DNA from 3 places in the Planococcus beijingensis genome. Region 2 is predicted to be linked to each of the others. Evidence: riboswitches for the same ligand, from Rfam matches in the RefSeq annotation. Region 2 holds a riboswitch; each other region holds the start of a gene.
What was found. Region 2 has a riboswitch for thiamine pyrophosphate ahead of IRE19_RS05660 (YkoF family thiamine/hydroxymethylpyrimidine-binding protein). Riboswitches for the same ligand answer to the same signal wherever they lie in the genome.

Region 1 (2,266 bases), on a different contig from region 2:
TGGCTCTTGGGCGTGCCATTGTGCGTGACGCTAAAGTCTTCTTGATGGATGAGCCTTTATCCAACCTGGATGCGAAACTGCGGGTACAGATGCGTGCCGAAATCGTTAAGTTGCACAGACGGTTGAAAACCACAACTATTTATGTAACTCACGACCAGACTGAGGCCATGACGATGGCTTCTCGAATCGTGATTATGAAAGATGGGCTGATTCAGCAGGTCGGCTCTCCGAAAGAAGTCTACGATTTTCCGGAAAATCGCTTTGTAGGCGGCTTTATCGGTTCTCCTGCCATGAACTTTTTTGAAGGGAGAATTGATAAGGGGCGTTATGTGATGGGTGACAAAATGTTGGATATTCCACCGCAGATGATGGAAATGCTGAAAAATGAAGGCTATGAAGGAAAATCAGTTACGTTGGGAATCCGGCCGGAACATATTCATGTAAACAATGAAGATTTGTCGAATATTCCAACCAGTGAGTTTGAAGCAGTCATCACAGTTTCTGAACTGACAGGAGCAGAAACGATTCTTCATGCGGTTTATGCCGAACAAGAATTCATTGCTCGCGTAGAAGCTACAACGACTATCGAGCCGGGCCATACGGCAACGCTTGCATTTGATATGGCTCATGTTCATTTTTTTGATGATGAAACAGGAAATCGAATAAAAGCTGTAGAATTTTCTGAATCTATGCTATAGTGATTTCGAAAACACAAATAAAAAACACCACTAGGGGAGCCGGATATCGGCTGAGACGAGCATAAGCTTGGACCCTTTGAACCTGATCTGGATCATACCAGCGGAGGGAAGTGGCGACCGTCTGCTATTTTCCTTCTACAATTGCAAACGCCGCTTCCCTTTGCCGGGAAGCGGCGTTTTTATTTTGTGAAAAAAAGTTGCAAGTGGCTGGCCCCTTGCAACTGGATAAAGAAAAGGGAGATGGAGAAATGACATTTTGCAAAGAAGTAAGAAAAGAATGCGACAGCCTATGGCAGGCAAGTTTTGATCATCCGTTTGTGAAAGGCATAGCAGATGGAACCTTGCCAATTGATAGATTCCGTTTTTATGTTATGCAGGATGCCTATTATTTATCGCATTTTGCAAAAGTGCAGGCGATTGGCGCATCAAAGGCCAAGGATCTGGAAACGACACAACGTTTTGCATTTCATTCTGCACATACTTGCAGTGCTGAGCTGACATTGCATGAATCGTTCATGGGAATTTTGGAAGTTACTGAAGAAGAATGGATGACCTTTGAACCATCTCCAACTGCATATGCCTATGTTTCGCATATGTATCGTTCGTCAGAAGGCGATCTGGCTGATGTGTTGGCCTCTATTCTGCCTTGTTACTGGCTTTACTTTGAAATCGGGGAGCGTTTGAAACATGCCAAGCCGGACCACGCTATTTACAACCGGTGGATTGAAACTTACGGTTCTGATGAGTTCGCTTCACTTGTCAATGAACAGATTTCGCGAATGGACAAGCTGGCGGAAGGGCTGCCGGAAATACGGAGGCAGGAACTGAAAAATCATTTCCGGAAAAGCAGCTACTATGAATGGAATTTCTGGGAACAGGCATGGAAAAAAGAATCCTGGGCATTAGAGTCTATTAAGGAAGTAGGTGTGTGACATGTTCAGCCAAATAAAACGTGAAAATCCGCTGATCCATTGCATCACCAATCATGTAGTATCGAATTTTCAAGCCAATGGCCTGTTGGCAATCGGGGCTTCTCCGATCATGGGAGAAGCGCCTGAAGAAGCAGCTGAACTTGCCGCTTTGGCGCAGGCCTTGTCATTGAATATCGGAACCTTGCATGCAGAATCGTTGAAAAGCATGCTGATCGCCGGAGAGGCGGCCAACCGACTGGGCATTCCTGTCGTACTGGATCCGGTTGGGGCAGGAGCAAGCAATTTCCGGAAGAAGGCTGTAAAAGAAATTTTGGACCTGATTGACGTTAGCGTTCTTCGGTGCAATGCAGGAGAGCTTGCAGCGGTAGCGGGGGAACAATGGCAGTCGAAAGGTGTGGACGCAGGAGAAGGGCTTCTGGACGTCGGGGAGCTTGCTGTCACCACAGCGAAAAGATTTAACTTAGTGGTAGCGGTCACTGGAAAAACGGATATTGTCACTGATGGAAAATACGTGATTGAAATTCCTTTTGGAGATCCGATCATGGCTTCGATTACCGGTACGGGTTGTTTGCTTAGCAGCATTGTGGCTGCTGCGATGGCAGTCCGGCCAGAAGACCCTGTAAAGACTGTCAGCAA
Region 2 (2,266 bases):
CCGTTCGCCTTGCTCAACTGAAAAGGAGATGGCGGTTAAGGTTTTTTCGTCATCTTCCGGAAATTGGAAAGAAAGGTCCGTTAAAGAAAAAATTTCTTCAGGCATTCACATCACCTTTTTTCGTGCGTGCAATGGCATAGCCGCGGAGCGAACCGGTCGCAAGCAAAGCGTCGCCGATATACTTGCCGCCGATTCCGGCGATAATAGCCCCGCTGAGGACACGGATGGTGAACATCAACGCGACGAATGATGGATCCAGTGCCGCATAGCCCGATACGAAATAACCGTAGACAAAGCTGAAGACAGCTGATCCGATGCCTGCAAGCATAAGGATAAGGATGTTAAAATGCTTATAGCCGGTCAATGCAAACGCGGCCTCAGCCCCAAGCCCTTGGATAACGCCTGATAAGATCAGACGGGGACCAACAGCATTGCCGATCAGCACTTCAATGGCAGCTGCCATGGTTTCGGACAAAACTGCAGCACCGGGTTTCCGGATGATGTACATGCAGATAATCGAGACGATGAACCAGATGCCGAACATCCATTCATAGGCGAGCGGCCCGATGATTGCTGCCCAAATATTCGCAGCGTGGACAAACAGCAAGTAAACGATGCCAAAAACTACCGCAAACAGGGACATCAAGACCACTTCTTTTAATTTCCATGATTTCAGCACCTTACGCACCTCCATGGGACGGACTGTTGATGCTCATCGATACCGTCATCACCAGATGGCGATGTTCGTCTGAGCGGGAATTGGTGAATGCTTCCTCGTAAAAAGCGAAGACATCATGGATATCGCCGTGTATGCCGCTTGCGTAATGCATGGAATCGTTGAAGACCCCTTGTTTTTTGGCACGGTCGACTTCCCGGTAGATGACGGCCATATAATCCGGATTGTTCATCGGATACAGCGCAAACTGGGAAGACACGTATTGTTTGGTGGCATCGGTGTTCAACAATTCATCGTCTTTTTCCAAGTAGACGTCCCCTGATGAATCGCCTGGGCAGCCGATCGAGAAGGTGCCGGACAATGCGACATGTTTACCAGTTTTTGCAGCATGCAAAGCTAATGCCTTTGCGACATTGAATACGTGATTCTGTTTGCCGCGAATGACTGTCGAAACGTCATCGGTGTGCATCCAGACGTTTGAAGTGTCCGTTTCGTTCAATGCTCCTTTAATGACTTTGATGAAATCGCCGGTCATCGGATGAAGCGAAAAGCGAAATCCGACAATCGGGCTGGTACCGCATTGCCATGGTTCCATATCAACATTCCTCCTAAAAATTTGCACAAAAAAGACCGCATCCGTGAAGATGCAGCCATAATCTACAAATAACCAAAAGGAATTATTTCAGAAATGCGCCGCACTTCCTCACGCAGGTATTATCCTGATCGAGTTATAAGGGATCGAAGCTTGCGCTTGCATCTCAGCCATAATGGGCACCCCTAGTGCAGTAAACGGTATGCGGTTTTTGTGTTCGGGTTGTTCCCGATGGGTTCAGTGTAGAGGAAGTGGTGGAGGATGTAAAGGGGAGATTAGAAAGATGTGCTCATTAGTCATTTATGTTGGGATTCTGAAATCGCTTCGGTCGCTTTGGGCATGGCTCCCGCGTTGAACCAGGAAGAGCACCTGTTTCATCGCTCCACCCATGGACGCGCCGGCGCTTGGAGAGTTTGTGCAATTGAACGTCCTACAGATTTTGGTGGAGTTGTTTTCCTAGCTTCCGAGTTTAAGTGATAAGTAGATTTGAACTATATAAGATGAACTAATGATTTGGAGTAGCCGATATTCCGCAAAACAGCTACGCTTTCCAGCGGGCTCGCGCCCAATCCTCCTCGTCCGCTGCGCTCCCTGCGGTGTATCGGTCGTCTCGCTAAGCCGCAGGAGTCTTCGCTGTTTTGCTCCATACCTTTAGCGTTTTCTCTCAGAGTCGAAGTGGTATATAAAATGCTATTTCTTTAGTTCAACTTAATATAGAGTCTTTTCGAGAATTTCATTTCCAATATTTTCTTTTTAAGTTTATGGATTTTCGTTATACTGGAGTCATTATGACTAGAGGAGGCCAATTGATGAGTACCATTTCCCTTAAAAAGAAAACAGCGAGCATTGTGCTGGAGAAAAAACAATTGATCGGTGTTACAGCTAAAGTCGGCATTGTCTTGGACATTACAGGATCGATGCGGAAGCTGTATCGTGACGGCATTGTGCAGGAAGTTGTGGAGCGGGTGCTGGCAGTAGCGAGCCAGTTTGATGATGAC
Region 3 (2,266 bases), on a different contig from region 2:
GCGTTGCCATGCCAGTCATCTCCACTTGGTCCAAATTCAATGGCACCTTCGCCGCCGGTGACGGCTGCATAATACCGCGTATCGGCTGCACCATGCTGACCGAATAATACGGCTTCTTTATCAGTCGTTTCGAGAATCGCTTTTTGCAGAGTCTGGATAAATGGGTTTTCTTTTGTTGTTGTCAGCGCGGGTGTTGAACCTGAAGCTTTATAGTCCATGTCGATGTTCAAGGTCTCAGCTAATTCTGCTAATTGCCGAACAATTTCCTCTTTGTCCTGTCCAGGCATAAAACGGATGTCATAAGACATTTCGCACGTTTCAGGAACCACGTTGTAACGGTCTCCTGCTTTAATGATCGGCAGGTTCACCGACGGCTGCTCATAATATTCAGTAGATTCTTTCCGGAATGGCAGCTCTGTTGCAGCCATATGGAATTTCATAGCGGATTCGATGGCATTGATGCCTTCCCAAGGGCGGCTGCCGTGTGCGGGCTTGCCTTTGAAAACCATATCCATTCGTAAAATACCTTTCGACTGCAATCCGACTTTTAAGCCTGTCGGTTCTCCGCAAATAACAAAATCACCATGGAAACCTTGCTCGACCAACCATTTAGATGTATTGCGGCCACCAATCTCTTCGTCGGTGACAATATGTAATTGAACTTTGCGGTTCAAACCACTAGATTCCAGCTCAATAAAGGCTTGCATCATTGCTGCAACACCCGCTTTCATATCAGCTGCGCCGCGTCCGTAAATGCGGTCTTGTTCTTCGGCTGGCACAAACTGTTCTTTATGGCCAGGAACTACATCGACATGGCCATTCCAAACAATGGTCTCATTGCCTTGTCCTTTCTCAGCAGTGAGCATCAAGTAGCCTTTATTGTCGTGGACAGTAACCGTTTCTCCTTTTTGTTTCAGCCAGTCGGCACAAAAAAGAAGAGCTTCATTTGCTCCTTCTTTTGTATCACTTTGAATTTTAATCAATTCCTTCAATAATTCAATCATTCATTCGGCAACCCAGAATCCCGGCTGCCTCCACCACCTTTCGGATTTTTTCACTACCATCACTTTACCCTGTCAGAGCTACTTAAAACAGCCTTGCATTAGAAAGAGGCCTTGTGTACAATACAGGTGACTGAATAAATATTTGTATACACCACAAGGGGAGCTTTAGCTGAGAGTGAACAATCTGTTCTTACCCTTTGAACCTGTAAGTTAACACTTGCGCAGGGATGTGGATGGAAACCGGCTCTTACAACGGCGCCAGGCTCTGTCCTGACGCCGTTTTTAATATGGTTTTATTCACGGCCCTTCTGGTGATGTGCACAACACATTAAGGAGGAAGTCATGAGAAATAAAAAAGTATTGTTAATGATGGAGATTGCCATTTTTGCAGCTCTTGGATTTGTATTGGATTTTGTTTCTTTCCGGATGCCGCAGGGAGGTTCGGTCAGTCTGGTGATGATCCCGATTATTTTAATCGCATTTAGGCGAGGGGTCGCTGCCGGTGTACTGACGGGAATATTGGTAGGGTTGCTGCAGATTGTTTCGGGCTTTATTTCTGTCGCGCCTTTATCATTCGGATTTGTTGTCATGCAGGTTTTATTGGATTATCTTCTGGCATACGGAGTTGTAGGGCTGGCTGGTGTCATGCGCACAAAATATTTGCAGCATGCGCATGCCAAGCAAACCGGCAAGATGTTGGCCGCTATCGTCGCAGGGGTGTTGATTGCATCAGTGTTGCGTTATTTGGTTCATGTCATTACGGGAATCCTGTTTTTCGGTATGTTTGCTGAAGGCAATGTGGTCATCTATTCAGCGATCTATAATGCTACCTACATGATACCTGTATTCTTGCTTGCCGCTTTTGTCTGTGCCGCACTTTTTGCAGCGGCACCAAGATTAGTGGATGCTGAAGCCGCTAATACGAATTAACACAAGCAAAGGACTTTTCGGGAATTCATTCCGGAAAGTTCTTTTTCTGTTTAGAAGTTAAAGATTGCATGTTTGTTTTCCAAACTCGTCAAGAAGCCTCCAGTTTAATTTTGTGGTATAATTCTTGAATAGAAAAGCTTGAAAGAAGGGTCATTGATGATAGCAACTACTGATAAAGAGATTGAAATGCTGAAAAAAGCCGGCCAAATGGTAGCTGAAATTCGCGAAGCGATGAAAGCGGCAACCAAAGCTGGAGTCACAACAAAAGAAATTGACGATTTGGGCGGTAAACTATTCGAGGAACTGGGCGGTGTTTCCGGCCCGAAATCGGA

Region 1: linked by a shared signal. The riboswitch ahead of tenA (thiaminase II) and the one ahead of IRE19_RS05660 (YkoF family thiamine/hydroxymethylpyrimidine-binding protein) in region 2 are both predicted to bind thiamine pyrophosphate.
Region 3: linked by a shared signal. The riboswitch ahead of thiT (energy-coupled thiamine transporter ThiT) and the one ahead of IRE19_RS05660 (YkoF family thiamine/hydroxymethylpyrimidine-binding protein) in region 2 are both predicted to bind thiamine pyrophosphate.

Annotation. Positions count from the first base shown of each region.
Region 1 is NZ_JADHDZ010000003.1:66,435-68,700, reverse strand. It holds gene IRE19_RS08930 (sn-glycerol-3-phosphate ABC transporter ATP-binding protein UgpC) at 1-698, shown strand, start outside; TPP riboswitch at 721-824, shown strand; gene tenA (thiaminase II) at 947-1,630, shown strand; gene thiM (hydroxyethylthiazole kinase) at 1,632-2,266, shown strand, end outside.
Region 2 is NZ_JADHDZ010000001.1:1,176,455-1,178,720, forward strand. It holds gene IRE19_RS05650 (ABC transporter ATP-binding protein) at 1-105, opposite strand, end outside; gene IRE19_RS05655 (ECF transporter S component) at 98-679, opposite strand; gene IRE19_RS05660 (YkoF family thiamine/hydroxymethylpyrimidine-binding protein) at 681-1,271, opposite strand; TPP riboswitch at 1,360-1,465, opposite strand; gene IRE19_RS05665 (vWA domain-containing protein) at 2,078-2,266, shown strand, end outside.
Region 3 is NZ_JADHDZ010000010.1:44,054-46,319, reverse strand. It holds gene IRE19_RS17385 (M20 family metallopeptidase) at 1-1,004, opposite strand, end outside; TPP riboswitch at 1,151-1,249, shown strand; gene thiT (energy-coupled thiamine transporter ThiT) at 1,347-1,934, shown strand; gene map (type I methionyl aminopeptidase) at 2,091-2,266, shown strand, end outside.